One region of the Paenibacillus sp. LS-5 genome, then DNA from elsewhere that is predicted to be linked to it. Evidence: riboswitches for the same ligand, from Rfam matches in the RefSeq annotation. Region 1 holds a riboswitch; each other region holds the start of a gene.
What was found. A riboswitch is a leader RNA that binds a small molecule or an ion and turns the genes downstream of it on or off. The one in region 1 is predicted to bind cyclic di-AMP.

Region 2: linked by a shared signal. The riboswitch ahead of AC0MA3_RS24760 (ubiquitin-like domain-containing protein) and the one ahead of AC0MA3_RS20570 (hypothetical protein) in region 1 are both predicted to bind cyclic di-AMP.
Region 3: linked by a shared signal. The riboswitch ahead of AC0MA3_RS25365 (C40 family peptidase) and the one ahead of AC0MA3_RS20570 (hypothetical protein) in region 1 are both predicted to bind cyclic di-AMP.

What each region holds. Positions count from the first base shown of each region.
Region 1 is NZ_JBWAVA010000016.1:43,846-51,575, forward strand. Features, by position in the region: gene AC0MA3_RS20535 (hypothetical protein) at 1-9, shown strand, start outside; gene AC0MA3_RS20540 (GntR family transcriptional regulator) at 70-465, shown strand; gene AC0MA3_RS20545 (ATP-binding cassette domain-containing protein) at 482-1,414, shown strand; gene AC0MA3_RS20550 (ABC transporter ATP-binding protein) at 1,419-2,321, shown strand; gene AC0MA3_RS20555 (ABC transporter permease) at 2,314-3,633, shown strand; gene AC0MA3_RS20560 (hypothetical protein) at 3,668-3,865, shown strand; gene AC0MA3_RS20565 (hypothetical protein) at 3,944-4,159, shown strand; gene AC0MA3_RS20570 (hypothetical protein) at 4,238-4,681, opposite strand; cyclic di-AMP (ydaO/yuaA leader) riboswitch at 4,851-5,020, opposite strand; gene AC0MA3_RS20575 (glutaredoxin family protein) at 5,327-5,566, opposite strand; gene ytxJ (bacillithiol system redox-active protein YtxJ) at 5,563-5,889, opposite strand; gene AC0MA3_RS20585 (SDR family NAD(P)-dependent oxidoreductase) at 6,116-6,838, shown strand; gene AC0MA3_RS20590 (ThuA domain-containing protein) at 6,876-7,511, shown strand; gene AC0MA3_RS20595 (MerR family transcriptional regulator) at 7,696-7,730, shown strand, end outside.
Region 2 is NZ_JBWAVA010000025.1:45,656-53,385, reverse strand. Features, by position in the region: gene AC0MA3_RS24785 (tRNA1(Val) (adenine(37)-N6)-methyltransferase) at 1-264, shown strand, start outside; gene rsmI (16S rRNA (cytidine(1402)-2'-O)-methyltransferase) at 261-1,163, shown strand; gene AC0MA3_RS24775 (AbrB/MazE/SpoVT family DNA-binding domain-containing protein) at 1,528-1,782, opposite strand; gene AC0MA3_RS24770 (HD domain-containing protein) at 2,089-3,372, shown strand; gene AC0MA3_RS24765 (TatD family hydrolase) at 3,427-4,197, shown strand; cyclic di-AMP (ydaO/yuaA leader) riboswitch at 4,396-4,624, shown strand; gene AC0MA3_RS24760 (ubiquitin-like domain-containing protein) at 4,916-6,076, shown strand; gene rnmV (ribonuclease M5) at 6,242-6,793, shown strand; gene rsmA (16S rRNA (adenine(1518)-N(6)/adenine(1519)-N(6))-dimethyltransferase RsmA) at 6,790-7,674, shown strand.
Region 3 is NZ_JBWAVA010000028.1:15,517-23,246, forward strand. Features, by position in the region: gene AC0MA3_RS25345 (4a-hydroxytetrahydrobiopterin dehydratase) at 1-188, shown strand, start outside; gene AC0MA3_RS25350 (c-type cytochrome) at 321-677, opposite strand; gene AC0MA3_RS25355 (GNAT family N-acetyltransferase) at 773-1,258, opposite strand; gene AC0MA3_RS25360 (C40 family peptidase) at 1,487-1,978, opposite strand; cyclic di-AMP (ydaO/yuaA leader) riboswitch at 1,984-2,126, opposite strand; gene AC0MA3_RS25365 (C40 family peptidase) at 2,516-2,944, opposite strand; cyclic di-AMP (ydaO/yuaA leader) riboswitch at 3,002-3,140, opposite strand; gene AC0MA3_RS25370 (hypothetical protein) at 3,362-4,192, opposite strand; gene AC0MA3_RS25375 (M1 family metallopeptidase) at 4,204-6,150, opposite strand; gene AC0MA3_RS25380 (YwhD family protein) at 6,321-6,827, shown strand; gene AC0MA3_RS25385 (AbrB/MazE/SpoVT family DNA-binding domain-containing protein) at 6,949-7,422, opposite strand; gene AC0MA3_RS25390 (DNA-3-methyladenine glycosylase) at 7,651-7,730, opposite strand, start outside.

The sequences.
Region 1 (7,730 bases):
CTCGTATGAAGGGACTGAAGCACAAGGAGGATCTCCGGGTGGCCGGAGTGTGGAAAGCGGGTGTGAATCATGTGGATACCGATACAAATTAATGAGAATAGCGCGGAGCCGTTGTACCACCAGATCGAAACCCAGCTCAAATCACTGATTATCAGCGGAGTCATCACCGAGGGTACACTTCTTCCTTCGATCCGGGAATTTGCCGGTGATCTGAAATGCAGTGTAATCACCGTTCGCCGTGTCTACCAGGATCTGGAGAACGAGGGTCTGCTGCGGACCAGGCAGGGCACAGGTACCTTTGTCTCCCATGTGGGTGAAGGGGCGATGGAGGGATACAAGAAGGAGGCTATCCGTAAGTCGCTGGAAAGTGCTGTGGATGTCGGCCTGTCGGTGCAATGCTCTGAAGCGGAGCTAATGGAGCTGTTCAGAGAAATTGTGAAGCATAAATATGGATCACAGGATTGAAAGGTGGGGTTGTTCAATGGTACAGCAGGCCATAGAGCTTCGTAATGTAAGCAAGAAGCGACGGAAGGGCAAGACGATTGGACCGCTTGATCTGAATCTCCCGCAAGGTTATATTACCGCACTAGTGGGTCAGAATGGATCCGGCAAAAGCACCCTGCTGCAAATGCTTCTGCAGCTGACATTCCCCGATGAGGGGGAGATTCGCTGGTTCGAGCAACCTTACGCGGACGGCCTGCCGCTTGCACTTCGCCAGCGCATGGCCTACGTGCCCGAAACCACGGAGGTGGAAGAGAGATATTGGACTGCCGGAGAGGCTGCTGAATTCCGCCGCCACTGGTATCCGGATTGGGACCAGAAGTATTTCGAGGAGCTGCTGGCGAAGTTAGAAGTACCGCTGGGTGCAAAGCTGGGTAAGATGTCCAAGGGAGAGCGCCGCAAGTTCGAGATTGCCGCTGCACTGGCACCCCGCCCGCAGTTGCTGCTGCTGGATGAGCCCTCTTCGGGGCTGGACCCTTTCGCCTGGAAGGTCATGATCGAGACGCTGCGCAAGTACATGGACGTTACCGGTGCTACCGTTGTGATCTCTACTCATATTGTGGAAGAAGTGCGGCGGCTTGCGGATTATATTGTGCTGATGCATCAAGGCAGCCTGCTCGGAATGGCTGAAAAGGACAGCTTGTTCGGCTCCTGGAGCGAAATTTGGGTTCAGGTGGAGACTGAAGAGGAACTGGCTGAGCTTGCGCAGGAGCTGACGGGAGCACTGCACTTTGAAATGCAGACACCGGGTGTAGCATCACTTATTACCCCGCAAGTACAGCAAAATGAGAAACGCATCCAGGATTTGGGCGTAAAGGTTATCAAGAGCCGGATGCTTGAGCTGGATGAGATCTTAGGCTTATGGACACAGGGGCATCGCCCCGTTCTGATTGACCAGGAGAGAGGAGAATAGAAGAATGGAAGCTTTGATGCTGGAACAGGTAGTGAAGCAGTATGGAGAGAAGACCGCAGTAAACGGAATCAGCCTGAAGGTAGAGCAAGGCGAAATTTATGGACTGCTTGGTGCCAACGGTGCCGGCAAAACAACGACGATGCGCATGGTGCTTGGACTCATCTACCCTGATGATGGAAAGATCCTCTACAACGGTAAAACGTTCAGTGATGAGCTACAGCATCTGATGGGATACCTCCCGGAGGAACGCGGACTCTACCCGAAGGTCAAAGTGAGTGATCAGATTATCTATCTGGCCCGGCTGCGCGGTATGTCGGCCAGTGATGCGGATAAGAGCCTCCGCTTCTGGCTGGACCGTTTCGAGGTTCCGGATTATTACAATAAGAAGATTGAAGAGCTCTCCAAGGGCAATCAGCAAAAAATGGGCTTTATCGCCGCAGTAGTCCACAAACCGCAAATTCTCGTCCTTGACGAAGCCTTCAGCGGTCTGGACCCTGTCAATGTAGAGCTGCTTAAGGATACCGTAAAAGAATTGCGTGACCAAGGTACGAGCATTCTGTTCTCCACCCACCGGATGGAGCATGTTGAGGAGCTGTGCCGAAATATCACGATTCTTGACCGCTCCAATACAGTAGTGCAAGGTGACATTCGTGAGATTAAGAAGGGGTACCCGCGCGAAGAGGTTGTCCTGCGGACGGTGGGAGAAGTGAACGGACTGGATGAGATTCCTGGGGTTAACGCAGTGCAGAAGCAGGAGCGGGGTTATGTGCTCTCCATCGGCGATATTGGTGCAGCACAGCGTATTCTCCAGCACGCGATGGCAGTAAGTGAAATTGAGCATTTTGAAATCAAGGAACCAACCTTGAACCAAATCTTTATCAGAGCGGTGGGTGAATCTCATGAATAAGATGGGGACAATTATCAGCTTTACGTTTAAGAACAAAGTCAGAACCAAATCCTTCATGATTACTACATTGATTCTGGTGCTCTTGCTCAGCATCGGTATGAACGTGCCATATCTCATCAAGGTATTCCAAGGGGATGATGGGGCCAAGAACACACAGATCGGTGTTGTGGCTGAACAGGGGAACCGTACCGCTGAGCTCTTGCTGGCATATGCGCCGCCTGTGAATCCGGATGCGGATGCAGATAAAAATAAAGATAAAGATAAGGGCACCGTGGCTTTCACGGCCTTTACCTCGGCGGATGATGCTGCCCTGAAGAAGGGAATTGATGACAACACCATCGAAGGCTACCTTACCTTTGATGCCAAAGGCGGGGAAGGCGTGCCTCCAGTCACCTATCACAGCAAGGACGGGGAACTGGATGGAGATGTGCAGACTTACCTTCAGAGTGCACTGCAGCAGATCAATACACAGCTGATCGCCGGTGATAAGCTGACTCAGGAACAGGTAGCGGCGATGTTCGCGCCGGTGTCCATCGGCACCCAGCAGCTTAGTACGGATGGAACAGACGGTGGGGCGGCAGCAGATAAATCGAAGCCAGCTATCAATTATGTTATCGTCTATGTGCTTCTGATCCTCTTCTTTATGTCGATTACCATGACTGGAAATATGATTTCGGCAGAAGTAACCTCAGAGAAAAGCTCCCGCATCATGGAAATTCTGATTACCAGCGCTTCGCCGCTCACGCAAATGTTCGGCAAGGTGATCGGGATCTTCCTGGTCGGCCTGATGCAGATTGCTATTATCTCGGCAAGTATCGCCATCAATCTGATGCTTCCGCATAACGCCAGCATATTGACTGATTTTGACCTGGATCTTGGACAATTGAATTATGGCATCCTGGTATACGGTTTTATCCTGTATATTCTTGGATTCTTCCTGTATGCACTGATGTATGCTGCTGTAGGCTCCATTGTGAGCCGCACGGAGGATCTGGGCCAGGCCGTGATGCCGGTAATGATGTGTACCTTTTTGGCCTTCTACATTCCGTTGTTTAGCATCTCAGCTCCTAATACTATGCTTATCAAAGTGGCGAGCTTTGTGCCCATCACCTCACCGCTCAGCATGCTGCTGCGCATCGGTATAGGGGAAGTAGCGTTCTGGGAGATTGCCGTATCACTCATCATCTTGCTCGTGACCACCTTCGGACTGGGCTGGCTCGCCGCCAAGATCTACCGCACAGGCGTTCTGATGTACGGCAAACGCCCAAGCATCAAGGAGATCAGAAAAGCGATGAAGGCTTACAAGATTTGAGTGGAACCCACTAACTGTGTGAGGAGAGTTCAGGATGGATAAAAAGAAACAATCATTCGCGTTATTGATGTTTGCAGGTATGCTGCTCAATTCCGGAAGTTTGCTGATTTCTTCCGACGGATCGAATCTGCGCGATTTTGTACAGGGAGTAATGGCGGGAGCTGGGATAGCTATAATGCTGCTGTCCATCTGGACGTTTGCTAAGAACAAGGGCTTTAAAGACGCGAAATAAGCCAGACATCCGTTATCCGTTCATCTGGCGAAATCATGCTGTATAGTGTACCTTAGTAAGTAAGGAGTGGTAATGTTGATGAAAAAAAGACAAACGCCCTTACTGGTTGCGGCTTCGATTCTGCTGATTATCATCAGTAGTCTAATTCATTCAGAAGGCTCAACCTGGCTGGGTGCGCTGCAGACGTTATTGCTTGGTGTAGGATTATTAGGATGCTGCATGGCATTCCTGAGATTTGCCAAGGGCGGCAATGGTGCAAAAGACAAAAGAAGCAAAAAGGGCAAAAAAGAATAAGAACGAATCAGAAGCCGCGGTAGGTTGCCGCGGCTTTTTTGAATGATATCTATTCACTATGCTGCATGCTATTCGATCTTATCCGGCAGATAAATTTGATGTGGGCAGTGTAGCTTCATGTGCCGCCAGCAGTTCACGCATTTGCCGGAGCTGCGCCTTAAGCTCAGGCAGGCTCTTCATGAGGATCTCACTGATTTCCGTTAAGGAGAGCCGCATGCCATACCGGAGCGCATGCACAACCTGATCCTCCCAGGGCAGGCAGGCTGCAAGGCAGGCTTTGCGGTCTTGTGCAATCCGGGAGCAATACCGGATGCATGCGCGGTAGGCCAGAATGGAGAAGCTCTGCGGGCCGCAGCCTTTTCGCAGATAAGGCACATACAGCTCCGTGAAGCTCTTCACGGCAGCCGTCTCCGCTTCAGAACCCTGTCCCAGCAGCAGACTGCAGAGCGTAAGGATATTTTCGCTGTACTTTTCAACATATTCCGCAAATTCGGATGCGGAAGCCGCCGTGCGCGATTCCATTCCAGTTTCCTCCTCGGATTAGATACACCAGTTCGCCCAGCTTCCAGCCGCTCCCCCGGCGAAGCCCCGTTCCCCAAATATGTTGCGCAAAAAAGCCGCAGCAGAGGAGGACCTCTGCTGCGGCTTCCGTACAGGTTCAAATAAACCTGGCGCAAAAGCGTGGCGGATCAAGTTCTCTCTCTATACGCTTACGGGGTTAGCTGTCGGATTCGGGCGGTGAGAGTCGCCCTGCCTTGTGAGGCCGCATCTCTGCAGTCTCCTTTGGATTCACCCCATGTAGGCTTTTGGCCTGGTGGTTCCCCCGTTTCCCGTATGACGGGAATTCAGCGTTGATTGGTTTCCATGAATAAGTTCAAAACGAATCATACTCTTTCAGGAATATCTTTGTAAAAGGGAAAAAGGGAGTGGTTCCGTCAATTTCACATTGAAATCGGAAAGTTCAAAGGAAATAAACAGGTAAAACCATATATCTTGCCACTTATCGGCTCATTATCTCATTCGCACGCCAGTTTTTATATTTGGGGGATAATAAGGCTTGGAATCGCTGATATGAATGCGGATTCATTCATGCACCAGACAAAAAGATATCCGGGAGACTACTTCTCCCGGATATCTTGCTGCTCTAATTAGCCCAATGAATCTGATCTATTTGGCTGCTGCAATAAGCTTGTTCAGCTCGGGCAGATTGAATCCTTTGACGACATGTGCTCCAGATACAGTAACAGGAACGCCCATGAAGCCCAGCTTCTCAACCTCTTCCTGATAAACGGTACTGGTCATTACATCCCGTACTTCAAAAGGAATGTCCTGCTCCTTCATCAGCTGCTTCACCTGATTGCAGTCACTGCAGTTGGCTGTAGAATAAATGATCACAGGCTGGCTCATTGGCTCACAGCTTCCTTGAGGGCATCGCGGGTGATTTTCCAGTGGGAGGTGTTCCAGCGGACCTCACCATCTTCCAGCAGGAAGATTTGCGGAGACTCATGCTTGATCCCGAAGTCTTCGGCAATCTGGTTGGAGACCGGGCGGTCTTCAATCACATGAACCACAGCAGCGGTAGTGCCGGAGCTCTGGACATAAGCCTGGAATTCTTCATTCGCCTTGGCGCTGATCGGGCAGGTGGTGCTGTGCTTGAAGAGCAGTTTTTTACCGGGCTGGGTAATGTATTCATGCAATTCATCAAGACTGTGGATTTGTTGTATAGACATTTAGGTCACGCTCCTGGCAGTTTATTTTGCTAACAATTCGGTTGCTAGCAATGATATTCCTGATTGTAACATAGTTCAAAATTAAATCAAAAAGAAGATTCAGCAGGCCCTGAATAGCCCGATAGTCCAACAGAGGACGTTGTAAAATGACAATTGTCATGCTAAGGTGGAAGGGAATTGGCGATTTCTGTATACTGATGTCAAATAAAAGGGAGTGACCCATTCCATGAAAAAGGTCGCTTGTGTTACCGGTGCTGACCGGGGACTCGGGTTTTTCCTTGTGCGCTGGCTGCTGGAGAATCACTATAAGGTGTTTGCAGGGAGGTACATGGAGGAGTCGGAAGCACTGGAAGCACTCGCAGTTAAGTACAAGGGGCAGTTAATTCTGGTTCCGATGGATGTCGGCAGCAGTGACAGTGTAAAGCGTGCAGCACGAACCATTGCAGGATGCACAGGGCATCTGGATATGATTATTAACAATGCTGGAATTATTGATCGTGCGGATGATGCCACCATGCTGGTAGACATGAATGACACCGCGATGGCACGCATTTATAATGTGAATACGCTTGGCGCTCTTCGGGTCAGCAATTCGCTGATGGGGCTCCTGCTGCAGGGCAAGCACAAACTGATTGTGAACATCTCCTCCGAAGCTGGCAGCATTGGCCGTAATCAGCGGATTAATATGTACGGTTATTGTATGTCCAAGGCGGCGCTTAATATGCAGTCTTCTCTGCTGCACAACCATTTGCGGGTCATGGGCGGCCAGGTGATGGTCTTCCATCCAGGCTGGCTCCAGTCCTGTATGAACTGTGACAAGAATAAGGCCGCTCCTGTTACCCCTGAAGAATCTGCCCGCAAAATCATGGGAATTGTGCAGGAGCATAAGGCGCATATGGGCATGGAACCGGCTTTTCTTGATCTGGACGGAATCCCTTGGCCCTGGTAACAGCAACTTTTACTTAGAAGAAAGGCGTGGATGAAAAATGTCAGAATGGAAGGCACTTGCGCTGGGGAGCTATTCAGAGGTTAAATATCATCCGTTCTCCGGTGTTGACCGCGTGTTCGAGGAGCTGTTTGCCGGAAAGCTGGAGGTGAAATCTACGGAAGATTATTCATTGCTGAATTCGGTCAGCCTATCGGATTACAAGCTTGTGATAGCGTATACAGAATTTTCTGACGACAAAATAGCTCCTGAACAAAGCGGGGCTTTGCTCTCCTACGTAGCAAACGGCGGCGGACTGCTGGTGGTGCATAACGGGATTTCACTGCAGCGTAACCAGGAGCTGGGTGTGATGCTGGGAGCACATTTCACACATCATCCGGCCTACACCGAGCTTCACATGACCGTTCCGGCTACGGGGCATGCGATCATGCAGGGCATTACTGACTTTGTGATCGAGGACGAGCCGTATTATTTTGATATGCAGCCCCATTTTGAAACAACGGTTCTGGCCGAGTATTCCCATGAGGGGGCCAATCATGCGGCTGCCTGGTGCCATGAATTCGGGATGGGACGTGTAGTCTATCTGATGCCGGGTCATCATCTTCCTTCCTTTTCGGTAGAGCCGTTCCGGCAGATGATTACAAGAGGCGGTCTATGGGCGGCAGGGTTGCTGTAGTGCTTGATTTTACTTAAAGGAACTCATAGGGAATTATAGTGTGAAAACCAGCGGAGGCTTCTGTTGGTTTTTTCTTTTTGGGTGTTTGGCGACTTATCGGTAATAAAAGCCTTGACCCTGACACTAGTGTCAGGGTTTATACTAAGGTCAGACCATTTCTCATGAACCCCGGGGAGAACATACCATGAAAATAGGTGAGCTTGCAGCGCGGACGGGTGT
Region 2 (7,730 bases), on a different contig from region 1:
GGAGGGAAGGTAAGTATGATTCATAAGCCACAGCGTCTGGTGGATATCATCAGTCTGATGAGACAATATCGACTGGAGCCGAAGCTGATTCGTTTTGTTCATCCCCGTGCCCATTTGGAGGCCAATATGGTACTAATCGAGGCAGCACGCGACGGCAAGCCTGAGGTGCGTTTACAACCTCCACTGATCGTATATAATGAGGACAATCAATACTGTCCGGAAATTCTGGATATCTACTACGGAGCTAAAGAGGGTAAATCATGATGATCTCGTGCCAAAGCAGCTTTCAAAACAGGAATGAAGAACAACAAAAAGGGACAGGCTCACTGTATCTGGTGGGCACACCCATTGGTAATTTGGAAGACATGACATATCGTGCTGTTCGCACTTTGCAGGAATGCGACATTATTGCCGCGGAGGATACGAGACAGACCCGTAAATTGCTCAGCCACTTCGAAATCACGCCTTCGATGCTATTCAGTTATCACGAGCATAATAAGGCAGCGAGTGGACCAGAGCTTATCCGATATATAATAGAAGGTAAAAATCTGGCATTGGTTAGCGATGCTGGTCTGCCTGCCATTTCTGACCCTGGAGCTGATCTCGTAGCGCTTGCGATCAGCCATGGGATCCCCGTGATTCCGATTCCCGGTGCTAATGCGGCACTGTCTGCTTTGATTGCTTCTGGCCTGCCCACAACCACCTTCACCTTCATCGGGTTCTTGCCAAGGGAGCGTAAGGATATTCGTAACGTGCTGTCAGGTCTTCGTTCGGCACAAGGCACCCTGCTGTTCTATGAATCACCGCATCGTGTAGCAAAAACTTTGGCCCATCTGCAGGAGACTTTTGGTAACCGCAAGATTGTACTCGCCCGTGAATTGACAAAACGGTACGAGGAGTTCCTGCGTGGCAGCATTGAAGAGTGTCTGGTATGGTTGTCAGAGCATCCACCGATGGGTGAGTACGTGATTGTGCTGGAGGGTGAGAGCAAAGAAGAGGCCGAGCTTGCCGAATCTTCCTGGTGGCGTGAACTCAGTATCGAAGAGCATGTAACGCATTATGAAACTTCCGGGCTGTCACGTAAGGATGCTATGAAAAAGGCAGCTTCAGACCGCGGGTTGGCAAAACGGGATATTTATAATGCACTATTGGAGAGAGAATAAGGAAATATCAACGAGGAAATATCTGCACTCTACCTATATATTGGCAGAAAGTTATTCCTTATATTAGTTGTAAATGTAGTTTCTACATTTATATATATGGTAAAGGGTTAATTTCGAGTATAAATCTGGGTATAAGTGTAGCCAAGCGATTCCCGTAGGGAGAGCCAGCATCACAGTTAGACTAGCTTCTGAGTGTCCAGAGGACGGGAGCCCTTAGGGCCCTCCCTGTAGGGAGGGTTTGGGAGGGTAAACCTCAGGAGGGTAGAATTACATAAAAAATACCTCCCGCAATAACGGGAGGCCAAGGAGATATAAAAAGGTTAGAATTAACAATTTGATTAGTTCTTATTATAACCTATTTGCTTTAATTTGTCACAGGGGTAGGGATAGCAGAAATGCATTCGTGACAAACAATTTTACCTTTGAAATAGGTTACATTTTCCGCATTGCCACAGAATATGCAAGCAGGCTCATATTTTTTAAGCATAATGCGCTCACCGTCCACGTAAATTTCGAGCGCATCCTTTTCACCGATGCCCAGTGTACGGCGCAATTCAATTGGAATAACAACCCGTCCTAGCTCGTCTACTTTTCTAACGATACCTGTTGATTTCATCATTGTAATCGTTGCTCCTCTCAATGTTCAAAAGCGTCATTATTCGACAATGTTCACCGTTTTATGATACTTATAATACCAACCATTCCCAAAACAGTCAACCTTTTTTACTGTCGAGTTCAAGCTGAATTCGAAAAAAACTTTTGTAAGGCTTATAAATAAAGAAAATCTTACGAAAACTGCAATAAAGTAATTTGTCGATTTGTAAATTGAAAAAGTGTCATTATTCGACAAAGTGCGACATTATCTACTATTATAACCTTAATTTCAACTGATTTCTATTCTTATTATCTAAAGGAGTTGAACTTAATGATGCAACCGCTGACAGAAGAAAAGGTTTTTAAAGATCCGGTACACAATTATATTCATGTTCAGGACACGATTATCTGGAGATTGATCAATACCAGCGAATTTCAGCGCTTGCGTCGAATCCGCCAGCTTGGCACCTCCTATCTAACCTTCCACGGGGCTGAACATAGCCGCTTTTCCCACTCTCTTGGAGTTTATGAAATTACACGGCGGATCATCTCCCAGTTTGAACGAAGCGGGTACAAGGATTGGATGCCGGAGGAGAGCCTGCTCACTTTATGTGCTGCACTCCTGCATGATTTGGGACATGGACCGTTCTCCCATTCTATAGAAGAAGCTTTTGAAATGAATCACGAAGACTGGACATGCAGAATTATACAGGAGAACACAGAAGTCACTGCCATACTGCGAGAAGTGAGTGAAGATTTTCCGCGCAAGGTTGCATCTGTGATTGCCAAAACGTATGAGCATGAAATCGTGGTCAACCTGGTGTCGGGTCCTCTGGATGCAGACCGTATGGATTATTTGCTGCGTGATGCCTATTATACGGGGGTGAATTATGGGACAATCGACATTGATCGTATTCTGAGAATGCTGCGTCCTTATAATGGACGGGTTGTCGTAAAGGAATCAGGTATGCATGCCATCGAGGATTATCTGATGTCACGTTACCAGATGTATTGGCAGGTATATTTTCATCCGGTTACACGCAGCTCGGAGATTATTTTGCGCCAGATATTCCGCAGGGCGAAAGAGCTTCTACAGGAGGGGTATAATTTCCGTTTTATGATCAATCCGCTCAGTGATTTATTTGGTGGAGAGATTAATGTGGAACAGTATTTACTGCTGGATGAAGCCTTGGTACAGACTGCATTTATGCAGTGGACTCTGGAATCCGATGAAACATTAGCTGACTTGTGCAGCCGATTTATTCATCGTAAACTGTATAAATATGTAGAAATGGATCACCTAGACTCGGAGACGATTGATGAAATCCGCCTCAGTTTTGCGGGGGCCGGGCTGCATCCTGATTACGATCTGGAGATTGATTATCCGACAGATCTTCCTTATGATGTTTTTCGTCCAGGGGAGGGTTTTGACAGCAAACAAATTTTGCTGCTGGACCGTCATGATAAACTGCGGGAGATCTCTGAGGTATCCGATATAGTCCGTTCGATCAGCGGTATTCACCGCGGCCGGTATCATCTTTATTTTCCGCAGGATAAGCTACAGAATGTGCTTACACAGCTGCCTGTTTCCATTGCTGAGATCTTTGCAAAATAATACAAAAATTTCTGGAATTCATCATAGAAAACAATACTGAAAGGATGATTCAGCATGCGCTTATTCGACACACATACTCATCTGGATGCACCGCAATTCGACGAGGACCGCGAGGAGGTTATTGCACGCGCTTTAGAGGCTGGAGTCAGCAAGATGATTAATATTGGATTTAATCGGGAAACGATTCCAACGACAATGAAATTAGCAGAAACGTATGATTATATTTATGCAGCAGTAGGCTGGCACCCCGTGGACGCGATTGACATGAAGGAGGGGGATATGGACTGGATTGCCTCTCTGTGCAGCCATAAAAAGGTGGTGGCTATCGGAGAAATCGGGCTCGATTATTATTGGGATACTTCCCCCAAAGAAATACAGCAGGAGGTATTCCGCAAACAGATTGGTATGGCACGGGAACTAAAAATGCCTATCTGTATACATAATCGTGATGCGCACGAGGATGTGGTACGGATTTTGAGGGAAGAGAAGGCAAATGAGATTGGCGGTGTCATGCACTCCTTTTCGGGGAGCTGGGAAACGGCTAAAATGTGCCTTGATCTAGGGTTTCATTTGTCCTTTGGTGGACCTGTAACTTTTAAGAATGCCAGAGTGCCGAAAGAGGTGCTTGCGCAGACTCCAATGGACCGGCTTTTGATCGAAACGGACTCTCCATATCTCACGCCCCATCCCTTCCGTGGGAAGCGAAATGAGAGTGCATATGTGAAGCTTGTCGCCGAGGCAGCTGCGGAAATAAAAGGAATTGATTTACAGGAATTAGCTGAAATAACGTATGCGAACGCACTGGAACGATTTGGGATTGTCTGAAAACGGGAGTAAATCCGGTGAAAAAAGAAGTATAGCCGATATATTAAACTTTTTTAATAAAAAAACGGCCGATTATTACAATATTTTAATGATTTTTTTGCGTAAACGTGGTTGAATCGTGCTTTACAACATGCATCAAAACAGGATATCATCTTTTCAGTGAAGTGAGCTGTTGTTACTGTGACAGTCACATTTTCATGGATCGTCTCGCTGAGTCTCCGTATGGAGAACGGGGGAACCAATAATGATCTGCCGCATGTCCGTACATAGGGTACAACACAGAAATGCCGCAGACTTTATTTGATTTCTTCACGTGGTCTTTGGGGTGAATTTGAGGGCAACCGCCGTGAGCGGGTGACCTGAGATAGGGCGTCTCTCTTATGCCCGAACCCGACAGCTAACCCCGTAAGCGCAAGTAAGAGAGGAAACCTCGTGCATAAACATTCCCGCGTATTCTGACACCCGGAGAGCCACGAAAGAGTCCTCTGTGAACTCTTTTTAGGCTTTTTTTGTTTTTTGAATAATGCGAATGTTTCCAGCATACTGTTGTATAACAGATGTCTGGAGTAGCTATGCCGAGCAGGCGATCCATGAGCAGGAAACGCTAAAGCAATGCGGGCGTATCCTGTGCAATCTCAAACCTAGTTTCGTCAGAAGTGATACAGTCACCTTTGCTATACAACTTGGACGACGGGGCTATGTAAGGAGGATGGAGAGAATGGGCGTATTCCAACCAGAAGTATCCCATGATTCGCAATCATCCAGCAGGTCTTTCGCATTACGGTGGAAGCAAGTGAATCCTCGCGTACTTTCACTTGCAGGCGCGGCATCAATCGTTATCGCGCTAGTAATTCTGCTGTACGTACACGGTCAAAGCTTTAAAGAAATAACTTTAGTAATAGATGGAAAGGTACAGACGCTGGAGACGCGGGATACGCTGCTCAGTGATGTGCTGGCAAAAGAACAAATTTCGCTGCAGCCGCAAGATGCATTATCTATTGGCCTTAGTGATGAAATAAAAGACGGCGACCGTGTCGTAATCAACCATGCGCAGGCTTTTAAGCTAACAGCGGATGGAACAACCAAAACGCTCTACACAACCGAAGACACCATCGGTCAGGCGATTGACAAACTGGGCATCAGCCTGGAGAGCTATGACAAGATTTACCCTTCTCTCAACACCGCAGTTTCTGCCGACATGGAAATCAAAATTGTCCGGATTAACAAGCAAGTGGTACAGCGGACAACAAATTTGCCTTTCCGGGTTATTAAAACCGCAGACCCCTCCCTGACAAAGGGAACTGTAAGAGTTGCGCAAGCGGGCAAACCGGGCGTTATGGTCCAGCATATCGAGAAAATCTATCAAGATGGCGAGCTGGCATCTATGCGCATGGTGGGCAAGGAAGTACAGACGGTTACCAAAGACAAAATCATTGCTATTGGTACCAAAGCACTTCCCAAGGCTGCTGTAGCCACTACTGCAACTTCCAATTCAACCACTACCACAAAAACATCTAAAGTCAGCACAAACAGCAACAATGTTGCGAGCAAAGCAGGTATAGATTTTGAGTACAAAAAAATAATCAAAAATGTATCCATGACGGCTTATTCTTCTGAAGAGCCAGGGATTGGTACACGTACGGCCTCCGGCACACGCGTAACGGAAGGTCGGACCATTGCTGTGGATCCAAACGTAATACCTATCGGCTGGTGGGTGTATATTGAGGGTCTTGGGTTTCGCCGTGCAGAGGATACCGGCGGTGCCATTAAAGGCAACAAGGTGGATGTCTACTATGATTCCCTGAGCAATGCCCGTAACTTTGGGCGTAAATCACGTACAATTTATGTGATCGGGCCTGTGAAGCCAGAGCTGAATTAAGCAGCAGTTTTTTGCAAATTAACAGTTAATAAGATATAGTGAGGGTAGCAATTAAGACTGTTACGGAATTTCAGAGCCTACCGCTCATCACTTATACATTCTTTAGCCAATAAGAAGGGGAGCGAATCCTCTTCTTTTTGCGTTGCAGAGTAAGGAGTTTAGAAAATGATCAAGGAATTAATCGTTGTGGAAGGTAAAAGCGATACAGTTGCCATTAAACGAGCTGTAGAGGCGGATACCATTGAAACAGGAGGTTCAGCAGTGGACCGCAAAGTGATCGCAAAGATTGCACTGGCTATGGAACGCAGAGGGGTCATTATTCTAACAGATCCTGATCATGCCGGTGAACGCATCCGGAAGATTGTGTCTTCCAAGGTGCCAGGCTGCAAGCATGCGTTCATACCTGAAAAAGACGCTACCCGTAAAGGTGACATAGGAGTGGAAAACGCTTCTCCGGAGGCCATTCGTCACGCTCTTAAGCATGTTCATACTTCCTTTGAAGGTGCCCCGGCTCTGATTGGGCTCGAGGATCTGATGGCTGCAGGAATGATGGTGCATCCGCAGGCAGCGGAACGGAGAATGGTGCTGGGTAATCTGCTGGGGATTGGATACTGTAACGGTAAGCAGTTGTATAAGCGGCTGGCGATGTTTGGCATAACACGAGAGGAATTTTCAAATGCTCTCGCGCAAATTGATCAGGGAGGCATTACCTCATGAGTGGCAACAATCATATTTCATCGCCGGTACGCACTAAGGAAATCATTCAGCGTTACGGATTCTCCTTTAAAAAAAGCTTGGGTCAGAATTTTCTGATTGACCAGAATATCCTGGACAAAATTGTGGATGCTGCGGGTCTGGATCAGGCAGCCGGTGCACTGGAGATTGGGCCAGGGATTGGCGCTTTGACTGAAAGGCTGGCGCTATCCGCTGGAGCGGTAACGGCAGTTGAGATTGACCGGCGGCTAATCCCGATACTGCGGGATGTCCTCTCCGCTTACCCGCATGTCAAAATCCGGAACGATGACGTGCTGAAGGTGAATTTGCAGGAATTGTTTGCTGAGGATTTTGCGGCTGTGGAAAGAGTGAGTGTGGTCGCCAATCTGCCGTATTACGTAACCACTCCAATCCTCATGAAGCTGCTGGAAGAAAAACTGCCGCTCGATAATATCGTCGTGATGATCCAAAAGGAGGTTGCTGAACGCATGGCAGCCTCACCTGGCGGGAAAGAATATGGTAGCCTTAGTATAGCTGTGCAGTATTATAGTGAACCTGAACTGGTCTGTATGGTGCCACGCACGGTGTTCATTCCACAGCCAAATGTGGAGTCTGCGGTGATCCGTCTTAAAGTGAGGGAGCGTCCGCCGGTAGAGGTTGCTGATGAGAAGCATTTTTTCGAGGTGGTACAAGCTTCTTTTACACAGCGGCGTAAAACCATTGCTAATAATCTCAAAGCCCGGTTTTTTCCGGAAGAGGGACGTGAACGTTTGGAGTCTCTGCTAGCCGAGGCAGGAATCGAACCAAGCCGCCGCGGGGAGACGCTCAGTCTTGAGGAGTACGCCCGGCTAAGCGCCGTGCTGCTTACTGCTGGAATCGGGTAGATAAGAAAAACGACCTTAGGCCTTTCATATCGTTCAAATCAGTACCAATGAAGAAC
Region 3 (7,730 bases), on a different contig from region 1:
ATATGAAGGGCATTGCTTTTGTGGATGAGGTAGCAGCTATCTCGGAAGCATTCGAGCATCATCCGCATATTACAGTTGACTACAAAACTGTCGTCCTGCGTCTGTCTGCTGTGGGTGAAGATGGCCTTACGGCACTTGATATCCGGCAGGCCCATGAATTTAATGAGGCTTTTGAGAAGAATCGTTAACACTCCAACCCTTGCAGGACAGATTAGAGATTGGAAATTCATATCCCTTATATAAAAAATGCCCTGTACGGGATCTACATGATCCTTGTACGGGCATTTTGTGTTACGGAGGTGATGTAATAATGAGGAGAACTACTTCTTCTCCGCAAGCCACATCGCTACATTCGCGATCTCCTCGGGCGCCAGCTTATCCTTGAAAGAAGGCATCTGTCCGCGGCCCTTGGTGACAATGGTATAAATCTCTCCGGCGTCATGCTTGCCGCCTTCCTGCTGGAGACTAGGGCCGACAGCGCCCTGGAGCTGGTCACCATGGCAGGTGATGCAATTAGCCTTCACTGTAGCCTCGGCGCTCGCCGCATCCATCTGTACTTCGGGCATTGTTGGTTTGTTCTCCTCAGCGACTTCGGCTTTGCCGGGCAAGGTGAACATTAAGATTACCGCAAAGGCACAGGCGGCAAAAAACAAACCGCTCATGATCCATTTCTGCATCTGCATCCGTCCCCTCCTTGTAAGCTGCTTCCTACATTATACAAGAAGGTAAAGCGTTATCATAGCATTTGTGACAAAAAAATGAATGATTTGTGCTATTTGTTATAGACCATACAATAAAATGGCTTATCTCCCGTCGGAGTCCGGCGTTCATAAGTATCTGTAATAGTAAATCCGCTTTTTTGATAAGCGCGAATCGCCCTCTGGTTCCAGGTAAGCACCTCCAGATCAATCTCACGCTCCGGATAACGTGATAGGGCTTCCTTGACGATCGCATTCATGAACAGATGACCCATACCCTGCCCGCATAGATCAGGCCGCATGCCAATTCCAAGCCGGACAACACCCTCCATCGGGAATAGCTGTGCAAAACCGCAGAGGATACCTTGGCTATTCAGCACAGAAACATACTGCTCGCTACGCAGCCGGGGATCACCGAATTCAACATCTAAGGCCTGCATTTGCTCCCAGGACATCCAGCCATAAATGTTGTATGGAGGTTTATATACCCATTCACATATTTCTGCAGCGTGATTCACTTCCATGGGGACAACGTAAAAAGTTACAGAAGAACTAATCATCCGCTATCCGCCTCCCTTCAGAATGAAACGTTATATCATAATTATATACAAAACCATTCCATTTCGACGCATAAAAATATATTTTTAGAATTAGCAAAAATCGCGGTTTTTTATGTTTTGCAAATAACGAGGAGGGTAAGTAACTTTTATAGAGACAAAAAAACAAGCCCCCTCCAAGATTTCGGCAAAAATCCTGGAAAAGAGCTTGTTCAGTTACAATATTAGACCTTATTGTACATCGTCGTTATCTTGTGAATCAGTAGCAACTGCTTGATAAGCATCTGTGCTCATAATTCGTTTGGCGCCAACGTAGCGGTTGACGTAGTAGCTGTCACTCAGCGAGCTGATGGTTACACCGCGCTTGGAAGAAGCGTGTGCGAACTTGCCTTCACCGACATAAATGCCGACATGGGATATTCCTTTGCCGCTTGTATTAAAGAATACAAGATCGCCTGGTCTAATGTTATCACGGGATACGGCAGTACCCATTTGATATTGGGAACCAGACTGGTGAGGAAGGTTGATTCCAATCTTATCAAACACATACATGGTAAATCCGGAGCAATCAAACCCGTTAGTCGAAACTCCGCCGGATACGTATTTAGTACCGATGGCTTTGTCGATAACCTGGTCCATCTTGGAGTCTGCGAAAGCGCTTCCCGCTCCGATGGTAAGAATGATGGAAAAACTGAGTAGTGCGGCTGCCAGCTTCTTCTTCAAAAGTAAATACCCCTTCCAAATGCCTACGAGGTTAGCTTAAGGGTTCGGTTGAAGGTCCCCTATGACCCCTCTGTGAATAGGAGGTCAATTCACCCAAAATCGGTTCCCCCGTTTCCTTAATAATTAAGGAACTCGGCACGACTGTTGATTAGGATTAGCTTACGGATCAAACAATGACAAAACCTTTGTAAATCAGGTTTGAATAATTACAAAAATGTTACTATCGACTTACTGCGATAATTGTAACAAAGACAGAAGCAGTTGGCAATCACTAAAAGCATATAAATACATATTTTTTGAGCCTTTTAAGAGAAAAATGCCTAATTTGCGCTTGTTTATTACTCCGTAAGTTAGAGGTATGGAAGATTTATCTGGAATATTTATCAAAAAGGGTGTTTCAAAGCTCTAAAAAGTGTGTAAAAGGGAGAATAAGGAAAAGGAAAAACCCGGAAATGATTACGGCAATAATCAGTTCCGGGCTCGTATAAGTTACATTTAGTTGTTAGAGGTGTGATTTTGAGGGGATAAAAACTTCAATTAGTCGTAGGCAACGGTCTTGTAAGCTGTAGTGCTCATCACTCGTTTAGCGCCAACGTAGCGGTTGGCCCAGTAGGCTTGACTCAGCGAAGAAATATTTACACCGCGTGAACTGGAAGATTGTGCGAATTTGCCTCCACCGACATAAATGCCGACATGGGAAACTCCTGATCCAAAGGTATTGAAGAATACCAGATCGCCTGAACGCAAGTTGTTCCGTGATACGGATGTTCCCAGGCTGAATTGTGCCTTGGACGTGCGTGGTAGGGTAAGTCCGACACTTTTAAAAACATACGAGGTGAAGCCGGAGCAATCGAAACCGTTTGTGCTGGTGCCTCCGAATTTATAGGTGGTTCCAATAGTTTTAGCAATGACGCTGTCCATCTTCGAATCAGCGGAAGCGCTACCAGCTCCGATGGAGAATACCATTACTAGTCCAAGTGCTGCTGCGGTACATTTTTTCTTAAAATTCTGACTTCTCAAAAGATGTACTCCTTCCAAGGCCTGCGAGGTTAGCTTAAGGATTCGGTAGAAGGTTCCCCTATGACCCCTCTAAAGCGAGATCAATTCACCCAAAATATGGTTCCCCCACTTCCCGGTGCAGGGAATTTGGCGTTTTATGCACCAGAAGAGCGACGTGTCGACAATTTGCAAATGCTTGTAAGTTTATTGTGTTTGAATGTGCTGCGTCTTAAAGATTACAAATTTGTTACTAGTAGTACAGGCATCATTGTACCAGAGGATTTACAGTTTTGCAAATACACTTATTTACTTTGTAATCCAAAAAAAGAGTCCCGCTCCCTCAAGGAGCAGTGACTCTTTTTTTATGCCGGCAAATTGCAGTATTTATTGTGGAAATGATTTACTGGACCAGAGATGGTATTGTGCGGCGATTCCCCACATTTTGAACAGTGTAGTGGGGAGGGGAGAGAACTGCCTCAGCAGAAGTGCCGGCATCCCGGGACAAAAGATCGACATCCCGCCACAAGCAAGCATCATTACCAATCCCCCTGCTCCCATCACCGCCGATACTCCCACTGAAGGAATGATTACTTTCAGACAGACCAGCAGAGAAGACAGGGTTCCTGTACCACCTGTATAACCGAACTGCATGTACAGCAGCATTTTTCGGATGAAGAATAGATATAATAGCCAAACCAGAATGTAGGGTACCAATTTCAGCAGCAGCTTATAATCCACAATTCCGGTAAGCAGCAGATCGTACATTCTGGGAAGAAGCCAGTAGAGCGGCAGCGCTGTAAGCACCCATTCTGCAAGACTGAACAGCAACACCGGAAGCCCATATAGCCGCATACCCGGAAAAAAGAACATTCCACGCTCGCCTTTACGTTCCTGATGAAGCTCATGGAGCAATCCTGCCCGGATGAATGGTGATAGCAGGAGCCTTATTGCACTTAAACCCAGCAGCATCCAGAGCCATTGTTGAACACCGGAATGTGTGCTTAGTGCGATCTGTCCCTCCACATAATACAGAAGCCTGCCCATTGCACTGCCACCCGCATCCTGATCAGGGTAACGCAGCAGTATCGGAACCACTGCGCTTTTAACAAACTTGTACATGAAATAACTCCAAAACAACCTGTAGATAAACAACAGAATCAGTATATAGAATTGTTCCTTCATGCTGTACCAGCCGCGGGATATCGATCTTTTCACAATCCTTCACCTCACCAGACAAGAGTTCCGAGCAGATTTTCAATCAGGTTGGTTATGCTAAGCGTCCAGCGAGAGAGCGTGTCGGGTTCCAGTTCTGCCAGTCTGAAATTATTCAGATGCCTACTCTCCAGCAGGATGGAGTGCCCGGGATCAATCTCTGCCGATACCAGCGGCGCTTTGTAGGAGAGTTGAAACGTAGTTTTCTTGTCTTTTGCATTCCAATATCTTTGAACGGTATATCCATCCGAAAAGGTGAACTTCACAGGCACCTCTTCGTACTGGCTGCTCTTGTTGCTCACGGTGACCGATGAATCATAACGGAGATTTTCTGTGCCGGTCCCTTTTTTGTGAACGGTATTGATAATGTCATCTACAGCAAAATCAGGAGCACCACCACTGTATACATATTGATCAAAGTAGGCTTGCCATGATTTTTTGGTCACTTTTTCTACGATCTTTTGAAAATCGGCAGTGGAAGGGTGCTGGAATCGGTATTTGCGGGCATAGGCAGCCATGATGGCATCCATGGTTTTGGTGCCAACTTGCTGTTCAATATCTTTGAGCACCAGTTTGCCCCGGATGTATACGTTGCGTGTATAAGCATCATCACCTGTATATTTCCAGGTCTCCAGATTGAGCGGCTGTGATGAGGTAACCAGACTAGACTGAAGCGCTAAGTTGGGTGCTACGCCATATTCCTGTTCCATCAGCCGATCTTCTGCATATGAGGTGAAGCTCTCATCCAGCCAGGCCTCCTCAAATTCATTGCTGGCGATCATGCCATAAAAAAACTGATGCCCGATTTCATGGATAACAGTACGCTCAAGCTGGGTGCCCGGGGCATCCTCGGCTGCGCCGAAGGCGGTGATGAGTGTGGGATATTCCATCCCGCCTGCGCCATTCCCAGCCTTTGGCGGAACAACGATGGATAGTGTCGAGTAAGGATAAGAACCGTACCATTTGCTGAAGGCACTTAGAGCAGCTTTGGCTGCCTGGAAGTACCGCTCCTTCAAATCTTTGTGCACCGGGTCCAGATAGAGCTTAATCCTTACCCCGGGCACTCCGGGTGCCGAGAAGGCTTCCTCTGCAACCACAAAGTCGGGAGAGGCAGCCCAGGCAAAATCATGGACATCATCAGCGTAGAACTGATAAATCTTCTGATCCTGTTTCAGCTTGGCGGTCTTCACCGGAAATCCGGTTGCTGCGACAGTGTAATTGGCGGGTACGGAAAGAGTGATACTGTATATCCCGAAGTCGCTGTAGAACTCGGAGGTGCCGTGATACTGGTGCAGATTCCATCCTTCCTGCTTCGCCCCGCGGGTGCCGGCTGGCTCATACACGCTAAGTTTGGGAAACCATTGTCCGGCCATTACAAAATTACCTGATATTCCCATTCGGGCGAAGATTTTTGGCAGTTTGACTTCATACTTCAGCCTGAGCGTAACGCTTTCTCCCCCGTTCACGGGTACAGGAAGATGCACCTTGACCAGTGTCCTGTCATTCATATTGCCGTCGTCAGGCTGGACATACTGCAGACGCTGCATGAGCGAGACACCGTTAGAAGTCCGCAGATCGGTCAGGGTCATACTGCCGTATCCGTTCGCTGGCATTGTATCCCCGCGCAGTGTACCTCCGGATTCTTTCATAAAGGTAGTATCTTTAGAGGCAAAGGCGTTTGGATAAAGGTGAAAGTAGAGGTCTTGTACCGGTTTTTGACCGGGATGTGTCCAGGTAACTGTCTCGGAAGCCCTTAATGCCCCTGCAGAGGGGATTAGCTGCGCGTCAATATGATATTCGGTTACCCGTTTGCTAAGAGCTTCCGAGACGGGGAGCGGCTTACTCTCCGGGAGAACGGGCTGCGGAGCTTTGATCTGTGCAGCTATAGGGGACTTGGCCTCTTTTGGTGCGGCAGCTGTCAGGACAGCAGAGTTATGCCCTGAAAAAGCTCGGATTCCCATTCCTGTAAGAGTGAAGGCGGCCAGAGCTGCAATGATGAGGGTGTACCTAAATGACAGTGGCTTCATACTGTGATTCCTCCCGTGACAAGCATCTACGGGATGTATATGTTTGCATTCGGCGCATTATTAGCTAAAATTAAATTATTAGTGAAAGGGAAGGATGTGCACTTGTGGATAACAACCAACCAGAGGGTAAAAAACCGATGGCTCTGAATATCGTGAACGCCAAGAGCAAGCATAAAGGCTTTGGAGCAGGCTCCATCGATTTGAACAATGTATCGCCGGTTATTATTGACGGCGGTGAGGCCGTTATCGATATCGGTGCCATGCATGCCAAGAGCAAAGTGGAGAAGGGAATTAAATTCAGTCCGAACCGTGAGGATGTACCGGACGGAAGACAGGTATGGGTGGTATGGGTGGCTGTGGACCGCACCCCGGAAGGCCAGTCTTATGGCGGGATTACCGCCTGCGAGATGTGGATTGACACCGAAGCACGCAGGGGCTGGAAGATTCTTGCCGATCATGTGAACAAGCTGGATTCCGCCTTGAAGCGCAGAGTAATTCTTGAGGGGCTTGGAGCAGCGGACAAAGCAGCCTTGAAATCACTCCTGATTACCCACAACTCAGAGTGGTGGAATGCATCGGCTGAAGAGCTCAAAGCTGCATTGTCAGAGTAATGTTCCATATGTATCTAGCGAGGACAGATCATTCGCACACTAAACAGCCAGGCCTCCTAATTCAGGAGACCTGGCTGTTTGTATTGTGTATGAAGTTCAGGATGTCGGGTAGAGCTTTATCCTATGTTCCGCTGAGCAGGTTGAGCTTGCGCTTGAGCTGGCTAACCCGGGCTTGGCTGATGCCAAGCACCTCCGCAAGCTCTTTCTGATTGGCATAGGGGTGATCCTCTATAGCCTTCTCTAGGCGCTGGCTCATTTCCTCGGTCTTTGTCCGCCGCCCCCCGCGGGCAGGTTCTAGATTCCTGTCTGCAGGGCTTTGCGGCTGAACGTTGTCATCAGCTGTCCGATCCGGATTACTGAGCTCTTTCAGACAGTTGTTGCAAATGAACTGATCTTTGTAATAGGTCACATGATCAAGACTTCTGCAGAACGTGCATTCCGTTGAGGTGTACTTTCTGAGTACGACAATTTCATCATCCAAAATGAAAAATTCGATAGAATCCCCAATGTCGATATTTCGAGTCATTCGGATTTCTACGGGAACCACAATTCTGCCAAGACTGTCTAAACTCCGGATCATGCCTGTATCCTTCATCCCATGTCCCTCATTTACATCTTTAATTTTTTTTGTGGATATCTATGATTATAGCAGTAATTGTAAGTTGTGAGAACGGGGAAAGCGCATTCATTTATAGATATTTTGTAAAAAAAAGGGAAATATTTCCGTGTATTTAAAAATCTCTCCATCCGGGAAGTCCGAAAGGAGAGATTAATTAGGGTTCTTTTGTTTTTTACCCAATTTTGGTTTGCCGAAACAGTCTCACTAATCTTTAGGTTGATAAAACGGCTGTGCTTGTCTATCCAGTACAGAGACGTAAGGGTTGCTTCTGAGGTAGAACCGCC